One region of the Stenotrophomonas sp. FSL W7-1447 genome, then DNA from elsewhere that is predicted to be linked to it. Evidence: predicted binding sites of a transcription regulator. Region 1 holds the regulator's gene; each other region holds the start of a gene.
The links. Region 1 encodes FliA, which starts transcription of late flagellar genes. Its sites were predicted from a motif close to TAAAGTTTNNCNNNCNNNGGCCGATAA; they were not measured.
Positions count from the first base shown of each region.

Region 2: NSQ78_RS06835 (methyl-accepting chemotaxis protein) is a predicted target of FliA. The motif match lies at 2,665-2,691, and genes of this name have one in related genera.
Region 3: NSQ78_RS06710 (methyl-accepting chemotaxis protein) is a predicted target of FliA. The motif match lies at 2,739-2,765, and genes of this name have one in related genera.

Region 1 is NZ_CP150199.1:2,266,712-2,271,407, reverse strand. It holds gene flhF (flagellar biosynthesis protein FlhF) at 1-1,188, shown strand, start outside; gene NSQ78_RS10645 (P-loop NTPase) at 1,175-2,062, shown strand; gene NSQ78_RS10640 (RNA polymerase sigma factor FliA) at 2,059-2,802, shown strand; gene cheY (chemotaxis response regulator CheY) at 2,860-3,252, shown strand; gene NSQ78_RS10630 (protein phosphatase CheZ) at 3,252-3,857, shown strand; gene NSQ78_RS10625 (chemotaxis protein CheA) at 3,860-4,696, shown strand, end outside.
Region 2 is NZ_CP150199.1:1,471,755-1,476,450, reverse strand. It holds gene NSQ78_RS06840 (glycine zipper 2TM domain-containing protein) at 1-245, opposite strand, end outside; gene NSQ78_RS06835 (methyl-accepting chemotaxis protein) at 411-2,633, opposite strand; partial or broken gene NSQ78_RS06830 (ribonuclease inhibitor) at 3,104-3,308, shown strand; gene NSQ78_RS06825 (hypothetical protein) at 3,740-4,039, shown strand; gene NSQ78_RS06820 (hypothetical protein) at 4,247-4,696, shown strand, end outside.
Region 3 is NZ_CP150199.1:1,437,990-1,442,685, forward strand. It holds gene NSQ78_RS06700 (helix-turn-helix domain-containing protein) at 43-489, opposite strand; gene NSQ78_RS06705 (aromatic alcohol reductase) at 551-1,498, shown strand; gene NSQ78_RS06710 (methyl-accepting chemotaxis protein) at 2,808-4,696, shown strand, end outside.

The DNA.
Region 1 (4,696 bases):
GCACTGCCGGAGCAGATCTTCGCGCCGTTCGCCGAAGCCATCGTCGCACCGGCCGCGGCTGTGCCGGCCAACCGCGCCCGCTTCCCGATCGATCCGCCGCACGAGGCGCATCACGAAAGCGTGGCGCCGGCGGTGCAGCCGCCGCCGCTGCCGACCGCTGCCGTCGCCGACGCGCAGCCGGCCAGCGCCGCCACCGAACCGGCATTGGCCGATGCCATCGTCGAAGCCGCGCCGGCGCCCACCCTGGCCCCGGCCCCGGTGCTGACGGTGGTCGCCCAGGACGACGCCGAGATCCGCCAGCTGCGCCAGGAAGTGGCCGGCATGCGCCAGGTGATCGAGCGCGAGATGAACCGCTTCACCGACGAGCGCCTGCGCGGCTGCCCGGTGCGCGCCACCGCGCTGGACCTGATGGACGAGTACGGCTTCGACGCCGGCCTGGCCCGCGACGTGGCCATGCAGATTCCGCTGGAAACCGAAGCCCACCGCGGCCGCGGCCTGATGCTGGGGCTGATCTCGCGCAAGCTGCCGATCGCCCCGGTCGACCCGCTGGAAGAAGGCGGCGTGATCGCCCTTGTGGGCCCGACCGGCGCCGGCAAGACCACCACCATCGCCAAGCTGGCCTCGCGCTTCGCCGAGAAGCATGCGCCGCGTGACGTGGCCCTGGTCACCACCGACACCACCCGCATCGGCGCCCGCGAGCAGCTGTATGGCTACGGCCGCCAGCTCGGTATCGCCGTGCACGAGGCCAACAGCGGCACCGACCTGGACCAGCTGCTGGAACGCCTGAAGGACTACAAGCTGGTGCTGATCGACACCGCCGGCCTGGGCCCGCGCGACCGCGCGCTGGCCGCCCAGCTGCAGTGGCTGCGCGCCGCGCGCCAGGTCCGCACCCTGCTGGTGCTGCCGGCCAACACCAGCTTCGGCGACATGGACGAGGTGGTCCGCCGCTTCGGTGCCGCCAACCTGCAGGGCCTGGTGCTGAGCAAGCTGGACGAGACCGGCCGCTTCGGCAACGCCCTGTCGGTGGCCGTGGACCACGCCCTGCCGATCACCTGGGTGACCGATGGGCAGGACGTTCCGGAGGACCTGCACCGGGCCAGTGCAGCCAATCTTGTACTTCGCCTTGAAGATTTGCGCCGAGCGGCCGATATGCCCTGCAACCCGGAGTTGAACCATGCCGTCGCGTGAGTACGCCAAGCTGACCAAGACCTTCCCGCTGTCGGCCACCCGCAGCGAGCCGCTCGGCCCTGTGCGCACCCTTGCCGTGACCGGCGGCAAGGGCGGCGTGGGCAAGACCAACGTGTCGGCCAACCTGGCCGTGGCGCTGGCCGGCATGGGCAAGCGCACGCTGCTGCTGGACGCCGACCTCGGCCTGGCCAACATCGACGTGATCCTGGGCTTGAACCCCACCTTTACGCTGGCCGACCTGGTCGCCGGCCGCTGCTCGCTGGACGACGTCATCGTCGAAGGCCCGAACGGCGTGCTGGTGGTGCCGGCCGCGTCCGGCCGCCGGCACATGGCCGAGCTGGCCCCCGCCGAGCACGTCGGCCTGGTCAATGTGTTCTCCGAACTGGAACGCGAGCTGGACATCATGGTGGTGGACACCGCCGCCGGCATCACCGACGGCGTGCTGACCTTCTGCCAGGCCGCGCAGGACACCGTGGTGGTGGTCTGTGACGAGCCGGCGTCCATCACCGACGCCTACGCGCTGATCAAGGTGCTGTCGCGCGAACGGGGCGTGGACCGCGTCCAGGTGGTGGCCAACATGGTCCGCGACCCCAACGAGGGCCGCGTGCTGTACGAAAAGCTGACCCGCGTCTGCGAGAAGTTCCTGGCCGACGTCTCGCTGAACTACCTGGGCTGCGTGCCGCAGGATGACTGGCTGCGCCTGTCGGTGCAGCGCCAGCAACCGGTGGTGAAGGCCTATCCGTCCAGCCCGTCGGCGCTGGCGATCACCGAGATCGCACGCCGTACCGCGCGCTGGCAGGCGCCGACCGAACCGCGCGGTGGCGTCGAGTTCTTCCTCGAACGCATCCTCAAGCAGCGTGGGGTGGCAGCATGAAAGGCGCAGCCCAGTACAGGGAAGTCCAGCGCTCGGCGGCCAACGATGTCATCGCCCAGCATTCGGACCTGGTGCGGCGCATCGCCCACCACCTGGCCGCGCGCCTGCCCGCCAGCGTCGAGGTGGACGACCTGATCCAGGCCGGCATGATGGGCCTGATCGAAGCCTCGCGCAGTTACGACGCCGACCAGGGCGCCTCGTTCGAGACCTACGCCTCGATCCGCATCCGCGGCTCGATGATCGACGAGATCCGCCGTGGCGACTGGGTGCCGCGCTCGGTGCACCGGCGCGCACGCGATGCGGCCGCCACCATCCGCCGCCTGGAACAGAGCAGCGGTCGCGCCGCCAGCGCCACCGAAGTCGCCGCCGCGATGGAGATGCCGCTGCCCGAGTACCTGCGCCTGATGGAAGACGCCGCGCGCGGCCAGGTGTTGAGCCTGGAATCGCGCATCGAAGACCAGGGCGAGCTGGACACCGTCGCCCAGGGCGGCCCGACCCCGCAACAGGTGCTGGAGCGTGGCGAGTTCGGTCGCGAGCTGGGCAAGGCCATCGGCCACCTGCCCGAGCGCGAACAGCTGGTGCTCTCGCTCTACTACGAGCAGGAACTGAACCTGAAGGAGATCGGCGCGGTGCTCGGCGTGAGCGAATCGCGGGTCTGCCAGATCCACGGCCAGGCCGTGCTGCGCCTGCGTGGACGGCTGAAGATTTTCGAGGCGGCGGACGCCGGCCTGGAAGAGTGAACATGCCCGAGGCGGCTGCCCCCGGCCGCCCGGAATGAACAACAAAGGAACTCTGCTTTGAACAAGAACATGCGCATCCTGATCGTCGACGACTTCTCGACCATGCGTCGGATCGTCAAGAACCTGCTGGGCGATCTTGGCTTCACCAACACCGCCGAAGCCGAGGACGGGCATGCCGCGCTGTCGCTGCTGCAGAGCCAGCCGTTCGATTTCGTGGTCACCGACTGGAACATGCCGGTGATGACCGGCATCGAACTGCTCAAGGCGATCCGCGCCGACGCCAAGCTGAAGACCCTGCCGGTGCTGATGGTCACCGCCGAAGCCAAGCGCGAGCAGATCATCGAAGCGGCCCAGAACGGCGTGAACGGCTACATCATCAAGCCGTTCACCGCGCAGACGCTGGAAGAAAAGCTCGGCAAGATCTTCGAACGCCTGGCGGCCAGCGCCTGATGGATACCACGGTCGACAGGAACGCCCTCGCCCTGCGCCTGCAGGAAGCCCTGGACGCGCTGGAGTCCGGCGATGAAGCCGCGTGGCGTCAACGCATCGACGGGCTGGTCGCGCTGCGCACGCAGCCGATGATGAGCGGCCTCTCGCGGCTGGCCCGCGAGCTCGGGCAGGCCCTGGGCGAACTGCCGACCGTGCCCAGCGAGGCCGGCGAACTGGACGATGCCTGCGCACGCCTGGACCATGTGGTGGCGATGACCGAACAGGCCACGCACCGCACCCTGGACCTGGCCGAGGAATGCCGCAGCCTGACCGAGCAGCTGCGCGCCGAAGGCCTGCAGCCGGGCCAGGACGCGCAGCTCGAGCGCATCCGCCACAACCTGACCGAGATCGCCCTGACCCAGAGCTACCAGGACCTGACCGGGCAGATCATCCGTCGCGTGGTCGGCATCGTCCGCCGCGTGCACGAAGGCTTCGGCGCGCTCGGCCTGCCGCCGGAACAGCATCGCACCGACCCGGAACTGGCCGGGCCGGCACTGAAGGGACTGGACCGCCACGCGGTCTCGCAGAACGACGCCGACGACCTGTTGTCGGATCTGGGGCTGTAAGCATGAGCGCGGTATCCGACGACATCACTGCCGATTTCATCATCGAGGCACAGGAGATCCTGGATCGCCTCGGCGAACAGCTGGTGTCGCTGGAGCAGGCACCGCAGGACGGCGAACAGCTGAACGCGGTGTTCCGCGGCTACCACACGCTCAAGGGTGGCGCCGGCTTCCTTGGCGTCACCGCGATGGTCGAGCTGTGCCACGCTGCTGAGGAAGCGCTGGGCGCCGCGCGCGCCGGCCAGGCCGTATTGCAGGCGCACCACTTCGACGCCGCGCAGCAATCGCTGGACTACCTGCAGTCGATGCTGGACGCCGTGTCGTCCGGCACCGAACCGGGCTATGCACCGCCGGACCTGATCGCCCAGTTCGATGTGCACGGTGGCACCGCGGCGGCGCCTGTCGCCGCCGCTCCGGCAGCCGGTAGCAGTGACCTGATCACCGACGACGAATTCGAAGCCCTGCTTGACCAGCTGCACGGCGGCAACGCCCCGACCGCGGTCGCACCGGCCAAGAAGACCGACGACGGCCTGATCAGCGAAGACGAATTCGAGGCCCTGCTCGACCAGCTGCACGGTGGCGCCGCACCCGGCGCCAGGCCTGCCGCTGCGGTAGCCGGCGCCGCTCGCTGCCCCACGCCCGGCGGCCGCACCGGCGCGCCGGCGCCCAAGCCGGCCGCCAAGCCGCTGGCCGAGGCGGAACATACCGTGCGCGTGGACACCAAGCGCCTGGATGCGATCGTCAATCTGATCGGCGAACTGGTGCTGTCGCGCAACCGGCTCAAGACCCTGCGTGCCCGCCTGCGCGACGAGGAGCTGGACCGCGCCGTGTCCACCCTGGAC
Region 2 (4,696 bases), 790 kb from region 1:
TTGCCATTGCCGCCGCCCACCTGGTTGCCCAGCAGGCCGCCGATCACCGCGCCGGTGGCCGTACCGGCGATACGGTTGGGATCGCGTGAGTTGCGCTGCACTTCCACGTTCTTGCAGACCACGCGGCTGCCGTCGTTGAAGCGGCGTCCTTCGTCGCGCGGCCCATAGGTCTGTGCGCCGGCCACCGACGATGCCGCCAGCAGGGTGCCCAGCACAAGCAATCGGGTCGAGGTCTTCATCGCCATCTCCTGAGTTCCGGTATGGCGCAAGTGTCCTCCCGGGCCTGGCAACCGGAGGTGAAATGCGCGTGCCGGGCAGCTCACCGGCCATCGCGCGTTCAGGAAAAAATCCGCGCCCATCACGATCAGCCATCGTGATGGGCGCCGTCTCCCTGATGGCATGCTCCCCTGCTAGAACTCTTCCCAACCCCCTGCGTTGGCCGCCAGCGTCGGCTCGATGCGTGGCGCCAGCACCGCCGGCCTACGTACCGGCGTCACCTTCGCGGTGACCGCGGCCAGAACCGGGCGCGCCGCAGCGGCCGCCGTCGCCGCACCGGTGCGGAACACCGAAACCGCCTCGGCCAGCAGGTTGGCCTGCTCCTCCATGGAACGTGCCGCCGCGCTGGCTTCTTCCACCAGCGCCGCGTTCTGCTGCGTGGTCTCGTCCATCTGCACCACCGCCTGGTTGACCTGTTCGATGCCCGAGCTCTGCTCCTGCGATGCGGCAGAGATCTCGGCCATGATGTCGGTCACGCGCTGCACCGAGGCCACGATCTCGCCCATGGTGATGCCGGCCTGGCGGACCAGCGCCGATCCATCGGCGACCTTGCCGACCGACTCCTCGATCAGGCCCTTGATTTCCTTGGCCGCGCCGGCCGAGCGCTGTGCCAGCGTGCGCACCTCACTGGCCACCACCGCAAAGCCCCTGCCCTGCTCGCCAGCACGCGCAGCCTCCACCGCCGCATTCAAGGCCAGGATGTTGGTCTGGAATGCAATGCCATCGATGACCGAGATGATCTCAGCGATCTTCTTCGACGAGGCTTCGATGGCCGACATCGTGGTGACCACCTGCCCGACCACTTCGCCGCCCTGCGAGGCGACACCGTGCGCGCCGATCGCGAGCTGGTTGGCCTGGCGTGCGTGCTCGGCGTTCTGCTTCACGGTGGAGGTCAGTTCCTCCATCGACGCGGCTGTCTCTTCCAGGTTCGCCGCCTGCTGCTCGGTGCGCCGCGACAGATCGGTGTTGCCCGAGGCAATCTCGCCTGCTGCCAGGTTGATGCTGGATGCGCTGGCCTGGATGCGGCCTACAATCTGCGTGAGCTGATCGACGGTGGCGTTGCAGTCATCGCGCATGCGGGCGAACACACCGTGGAAGTCGCCTTGCATGCGCACGGTCAGGTCACCGCGCGAGATCGCCTGCAGCAGGGTCGACACCTGCACCAGGTTCTCGTCGGTGGTCTTCATCAGGCGATTGAGCCCGGCCACCATGTCGCGGAAGTCATGGGCGAAGCGATCTTCATCGCCGCGCAGGCTGAAGTCACCCGCCGCCGCTGCCGTCGCCAGCCGGCGGATCTCACCGTTGATCGCCGACAGGCTGGTCTTTGTCTCGTCCATGGCCTGGGTGATCGCCGCCTTCTCGCCCGGCAGCACATCCATGTCCACCGACAGGTCGCCACGGGCGTAGTGCTTCATCACCTCGATCAGCCGGTTCTGCACCTGCACGTGCGAACCAACCAGCGCATTGGTCTCATGCACCATGCGCCCGTAGTCGCCGGGGAAGGCACTCTCGTCCATGCGATAGCTGAGGCTTCCTGCATCGTGCTGGCGGGCCAGCTCGCCCTGCGCCGCCATCACCGACTGCAACTGCGCCTGCATGCGCTGCATGGACCTGAGCAGCTGCGTCACCTCATCGTTGCCGGACGCGTCGATGCTGTTGTCGAGCCGCCCGTTGGCGATGCCGTCGGCCAGCTTCACCGCACCTTCCAACGGGCGGGTCAGGCTGCGGGTGATGGCCCATGCGGCCAGCGAACCCAGTATCAGGCTCAGCACACCGAACACGATCGACAACGTGCCGGTCCAGGATTCGGTTGAACGGTATTCCTCGCGGCTGCGCTCGGTGAGTGCCTCCTGATGCCGCAGCAGGGACGAGATGGCCTCGTTCCACGCTGTTGCCAGCCCTTGCTCGGCCAGCAGTTCCTTGGCCGCACCGTCGAAATCACCGGCCTTCATGCGCTCATGCAGATGCTGGGTCGAAGCATCGGTGGCCTTGCGTGCCGCGTCGATTTTCGCCACCAGGGTATCGCCGGTGGCATCGCGCGGGATCTTGATGTACCGGGCCCAGATACCGTCGTAGGTCTGCGACAGCTCCTGCGCCTTTTGATAATCCCTGTCGAAATCCTCGCCGCGCTTGATCACCATCAGCCGGCGGTGCATCAACACCGCGTTGTTGGTATCCAGCATGTCGTTCAACAGCCGCATCTTCACCATGTTGACGTCCACCACTTTCTCGAACTGGGCGGACTTCAGATGATTTCCGTACAGCGCCAGGCCAACGATGGCCACGATGAACAGCAGCAGCAATCCAAACCCGGCACCCAGCCGGGATCCTACTCGGAGGTTGCGTAAGGCGAGCATCTCAATTCCCTTGATCATGGCCGTACGATCGATGGCGGCGCAGCCAGGGGAAACTTTATGGGTCGATATTTTTATTTCGATCCAATAATATGAAACTGTGCAGACCGTTGTGAAGGTAGCGCACAAATAGACCCTACAGCCCAGCCCTTTATGACACCCCTTTTCCAGCAGAGGTTCACGCCACCCTGAGATTTATTTTTGCGGGTCGGAGACGGCGCACGGCAACCGGGTATCCAGCAGAAACTTCCGCAACGAAAAAGCCACCAGAGGCACGCGCCGCCCCATCTTCCGCCTCATGTATGAAAAATGGATTTTTCGCCACTACGGACGGTAGCCCCTTGCACTGCAATTCCGAATCGGTGTTACTCGGGAGTGTTCCTCTGATATCCATAGGGCTGATGCAGATGATTTACGGCGAAGCCGGGCATCCACGGACGTGTATCGCGATGGCGGTGTGACGTCCGGCCGCCGATATCGCCCACAGCCGCACGGCGCTGGGCATGGAGACCACCCGCCAATGGCTGCAGGCAAAGCTGGACACACCGGGCAGCTTCAATACCCAGGCCATTGCCCACCAGCTGCAGGCCCTGCAACAGGGGCGAAGGCCCCACCTGTTTCGAGATCGTCGTGCAGATCATCGCCAGCCATCGGCAGATCACCCTGGTTCCGGCCTGACTGCGTGCCTCCTCACGGCCAATGGCCGCCAACCGCAGCGGCGCCCGCCGGCCCCAGCAGTTACCATGGACGGCCCTGTACCCGCTCCGCTGCTGCTGCCGCCCGGCGCGGCCGGATGCCCTGATCCACGAGTCCCATGTCCAAAGACAAGTCCGCCGAACATACCCCGCTGATGAAGCAGAACGGGTGCAGAGAGATCTTATGGGAAAATTCCTTTGTGCAGCAACGGAATCGAATGTTGTTGAGTTGCAGGAAGGGCTGTCGCAACAATTCCGCAACAGGCAAATGAATCCAGGCCAGGCTCCCTCTCCACTGATGGCTTGGACGGCTTGCCGTCCAGGACAACACCATCAGACGCATCCCCTTGATTGCCGCTGCAGGCGGCCTCAAGTCCCCCCTGATCCAAACCGGATCTTTTGGAGCTCGATGCTATGCCTGCAATCAAGCGTTCCGAACTTCGTTATGAATACAGCTGGAGAGTCTCTGAGGGCGACAATCCTAAGCTGATAGCGGACGACGCCCATCACCTCAGCCGCAATGAGGGCTATGAGATGCTGCTCTATCTCAACAGCCTGACCGGCAAAGATGGCGTCGACCTCCCTGTCAAGACCCGTCTCATTGTTGAGTGGATGCTGAAAGAGCACTTCAAGTCCACTGCACCCGGACGCCAAACCGTTACCACATGGGTGGTGGACAACTGGAATCGGTTGTCGCCGCATTACCCTGGATGAGGCGATCCCAGGCGGGGAGCTTCGCCCTCCGCCTACTACTGCAGAGGAAAGCGGCTAAGGTGCAGTGACAGCTGGAAGGAAGTGACCTCCGCTCATTCGCAGGTCACGCCCTCACCCCTCTTATCGGCCTCAATTAAAACGCACCCAGTCGCGCCTTTTGCGACGATTTCCCGATATCGTGCGCATATGGAACACAGGGGACTCAAAATGGATCACGAGTATGTGGTGCTTGGCGGTGTCAATCGGGCGCAGATCGGAAAATATCTCGCCAGGACCGCGTCAGTGGTTTCAGGGATCTTGGTCTGGGCGCTCCTCGAAGCCGTAGACCTCGCAAAGGGGCTTGGGCTTGGCGCAAACCTGCCGCCCGTTATCCTCTCTCTAGCTGGTGCGGGCACGGTTTATACCGTTCTATACCTGATCTTCCGCCGCTGGATGTGGCGTGTGCCGCTCGTCGCAGGGTGGCTGAAGGTTGCGGATCTCTCGGGAACTTGGATCTGTGAGGGCCATCCATTTCCACGTCCTGACTCACTGGCCGTTGATTGGCAGGGAACCATGACGATCACCCAAGATTGGGACAAGGTGCGCATCCACCTCGACGCTGGGTTGTCCAAGTCCAACAGTGACGTTGCCGGACTCGTTTCCGACCCCATCGAAGGA
Region 3 (4,696 bases), 830 kb from region 1:
ATCGTGCTGAAGCGATAACTGAGCTTAGTTAGGTCGTTCTGTTCAGGCCTCGTCGCGTGGCAGCTTTCTATCGAACCTTTCTCGTGCGGATCGAAAGCTGCTGACGTTCTCTACAATCCAAGTCCAAAGAGGGACCATTCGAACCAGGAGCTCATATCCAGAGTCGGAGAGTGCATATTCGACATGGGGCACCACTTCATCGAACTCGCGACGCACTACCAGCCCATCGCGCTCCAAATGGCGAAGCGTACGGGTCAGCATGCGTTGCGTGATTCCGTGCATCCGACGGCCGATCTCTGCATGTCGAAGCTGACCATAAACGCCTAGTGTATGAATGACACCTAGCGACCAACGGCTGCCTGCATGGGCAAGGACCTCTCGACGAAGCCCATCGTCATCATCTCGAAGTCCATCGCAGACCGTCTGGGAGTACTGAAGGATGTCTTCTCTACGGAGATTGTCTGACGGCAGTATCACGCGTGTGCCCATCTTTCGCGCCAGTTCACGGGCTGGCAGTATACCGGAAAGACAAGCTGAAGTGAGTGCAGTGATGAATAATGTGAATTATGACGTTAAGTCGAGAAATATTCTTGTATTGGGAGCGGGTGAGCTCGGTATGCCGGTGCTGCGCAGTCTGGCGCGTCGTGCGAAGGAAGTTGATGGAGCAAAAATAAGTGTCCTGCTTCGCGAAAGTGCCGTCAAATCGGGCGATCCGTCCAAGCAGAAGGATATTTCAGATATTCGTAATGCGGGTATCGAAATTGTGCTGGGGGATTTGGTGGATGACTCGATCGATGAGTTGGCTTCTCTCTTCTCCCGCTACGATACTGTGATCGGCTGTGCTGGCTACGCTGCGGGCATCAACACGCCTATGAAGCTTGCCAAGGCCGCGCTCCAGTCTGGCATTCCGCGCTACTTCCCATGGCAGTTCGGGGTGGACTTCGAGGCGATCGGTCGTGGTGGTCCGCAGGATATCTTCGATGCGCAGCTGGACGTTCGCGAGTTGCTGCGGTCGCAAGACAGGACCGATTGGGTCATCATCTCGACAGGTATGTTCATGAGCTACTTGTTTGAGCCCGAGTTTGGCGTGGTTGATCTCGAGAACAGTGAGGTCCACGCGCTGGGTAGTCTTGATAATGCTGTTACGCTAACAACACCCGATGATATTGGCCGCCTAACTGCGGAGATCGTGTTCTTTGATCCAACGATTCGTAATGAGATTGTCTTCTTGGCTGGCGACACCGTCACCTATGGTGAAGTTGCGGATAAATTGGAGGCTGGTCTTGGTCGATCCTTCAAGCGTTCCGTCTGGACGGTGCCTTTCCTCTTGGAAGAGCTGAAGAACGATCCCAAGAACATGATGCGCAAATACCGGGCTGCATTCGCCATCGGCCGCGGCATGTCTTGGTCGAAGGCCGGGACATTTAATGAGCGCGAAGGCATTCCGGTCACGGACGTGTCAGCGCTGATCGCCGCTGAGCTGGGAGGTGTTAAATAGCTTGCCTGGGCTAGTCGTCGTCCTCGCTGGGCAACTGGCGGTAGAGAGGTAGTCCTTGCTAGATCTGCGGCGAGTTACTTGAGGTGCTGATCGCAGCGTCTGTTTAGTAATGCCAAGTGGTTCCACAGATTAGGTGGGAGTCATGTGTGTCCCTGAGGTCCGCTACTTGCGCTGATTCAGGAGCCGCTCAGCGCCGGATAGCCCACCTGCGATGAGCGAGCGATGCCGCTTGGCGGTTGATTTTGATAGGCGGTCGGCCTGAAGTTCACTTCATGTTGCCTCCAACACCGAGGTATCACGCCAACGCGGCCGCCCTCCGGGGCGGACCGCGGCTTTGATGACACCAGGAGAGAGCTTGTGCGTACCGAGCTCCAGTTGTAGACGGAGCTAGATTCTCCGCCACGGGCATCGAGGAGGCCGTCAAGTAGCTGGGAGTGCCGAAGGGCTCGTTCTGCTACTACTTCGACAGCAAGGAAGCCTACGACCTTGTCCATCTGAGCGATCAGCCCAAGGGGGCTAGACTGCCCCAGCGGCACTCAAAGGCGCTCTGGTCGAGCCAGGCATCCATGAACTCTCCAGCAAGCACGCTCAGTCAATAGTTGAGCCCAGAGAGATCGCTCTGTTCAAACCTCTTCGCGTGACAGCTTGCTGGCGAACGGCTCTCGTACGAATCGAAGGCTGTTGAGGATTCTCTCCAATCCAAGTCCAAAGAGGAAATAATTGAGCCAAGATTTCGTCTCTCGGGTCAGCAAGTGCATATTCGACTCGGGGTGCCAGCTCATCTAAGTAGTGACGCACTTACCAGCCCATCGCGCTCCAAATGGCGAAACCTACGGGTCAGCATGCGTTGTGTAATCCCGTGCATCCGACGTCCGATCTCTGCAGGACGAAGCCAACCATTGAAGCCGAGTTGGTTATGCGTGTGTATCCCTGCCTCCGTCCGGGAATATCCATTCAATGGGAGATGGTCAGGGGCAATGTGGACCTCTCCCCTGACAGGAGGCGCCGCCTGCCTCGAGGGGGGCATGTCCTTGCCTTCGCTGGCAACTATGGACAAGTCATGGACAAACGAAAGATACATGTTCCTGCTGATTTCGATGGCGCGCAGCTGTAAACGGGCAGGACCGACTCTTTGGATACGCAGCGCCTGTCAAGAAAGGTGGTGAACGTCGCGCAATGTCGCTTATATGGTGGTCATTGCGAAAAGTCCAGGTGGGGTGCTACTCCGCTGTGGGAGGGCTAAGGTTGTGCCGGATGGGGCCGATCACTGGCCCGCTGACGTTGTCGGCCAGGAGCCAACTCCTCCCCCATGAAAGGTGTGAATGTGAAGAATTTCTTGATGCGGTTCAGGGTCGGTACCCGCTTGAGTGCCGCCTTCGCTATCTTGATCGCGGTTGCGATGTCCATCGTTGCGTCCGGTCTTTGGACGCTGTCCCGTGCTGAGCGAAGCATGGACTCGATAGTCAAAGAGAGCATGGAGCGCATTCGACTCTCCAAATCCATGGCAAGCGCGAACATGCAGATCAGTATCTCGTTGCGTGAACTGATCATGCTGCAGGACAAGGATGTCCAGGCATCCTTGATGCGAAAGATCGCCGAGCAGCGGAAGGTGTACGACGAGGCTCGTGATGCCCTCTACGCAACCCCTGCCGACGAGGAAGGGAAGAGGATTCGTGCCGTCATCACCGAAAAGCGACTCGCAGCGCGTCGGGTCAATGACTCAGTTGTCGAGGCGGCCTCGCAGGGTGACGTAGTTCAGGCTACTAAGCTTCTCGCAGAAGGAGATGTGCTCCTCAATGAGTGGCAAGCTGCCATCTTTGCCAACGCGGAGCTTCAGGAGCGCTTGGCGGACGCAAGCTATCGTGAGGCACAAGCCGCGAGCGCCAGCGGTCGCACGATGCTTATCACAGCCGGGCTTCTCGCGATCGTGCTCAGCATCGCGTTGGCAATTGCGATCACGCGCAGTTTGACCGTTCCTTTGGAGCAAGCCACAAGAACTGCCAATGCCATTGCATTGGGGGGCATCGAGAACTTAATCAAGGTGGAGGGACGAGACGAGACAGCAGCACTGTTGAGAAGCATGAGCGCGATGCAGGATCGCATCAAGGCTCTCATCGCTGATCAGGAGGAAATGGCCTCTGCTCAGGCCGAAGGGCGGACGTCCCATCGTATTGATAGCTCCCGTCATCCGGGTGCCTTTGGCCAGCTCGCAATTGACACCAACGCCATGGTTGAGCGCTCCAACATGCTGATCGAACAGATCGTCGACATCGCTCAGCATTACGCGATAGGGGACATGAGCGTACGGATGGAGGCTCTGCCCGGAGATCAGACCGCTATCACAGAAGCTATGGAGACCACACGAAGCAATTTGTTGGCGATCAACGAGGAGATTCGTCGTCTTGTTCAAGCCGCGGCATTGGGGGACTTTTCACAACGCGGAACTTCAGATGGCTTTAGTCACAGCTTCCGAGAGATGATTGATAACCTTAACCAGATGTTCGACGTCAGCGACCGAAGCCTTTCGAGTATCGCGAGTCTGCTGGGGGCGGTGGCTCAAGGCGATCTGACCTACCGTGTAGCCGGCCAGTTCAGTGGCGTTTTCGCCAAAATGCGTGATGCCGCGAACTCCTCCTCGGAGCAGCTTGGCAGCATCGTACGAGGCATCCAGGACGGAGCCGGAGTCATTCGGGTGTCCGCCGCGGAAGTGAGCAAGGGAAGCTCGGACCTGTCACGTCGCACGGAGCAGCAGGCGGCGAACCTGGAGGAGACGGCTGCGTCGATGGAGGAGTTGACTTCCACGGTGCGCCAGAACGCGGATCATGCCTTGCAGGCTAGCAAACTCGCTTCGGACGCTGGTGAACTTGCCCTTCAGGGGGGCCGCGCCGTTGATCGGGCAATGGAAAGGATGGAAAAGGTTGAGGGGTCGTCTCAGCGCATCGCAGACATCACCACGGTGATCGATGGGATTGCCTTCCAAACCAACATACTAGCGCTGAACGCGGCCGTGGAGGCTGCTAGGGCAGGGGACCAAGGTCGGGGGTTTGCAGTGGTTGCAAGCGAGGTCCGGACGCTGGCCCAGCGCAGCGCTGAGGCAGCGAAGGAGATCAAGCAACTCATTGATCGCTCGGTCCAGGATGTGGTCGACAGCTCGAACGAGGTCCGGCAGACGGGGGCCACCATCCATCAGGTCGTTGA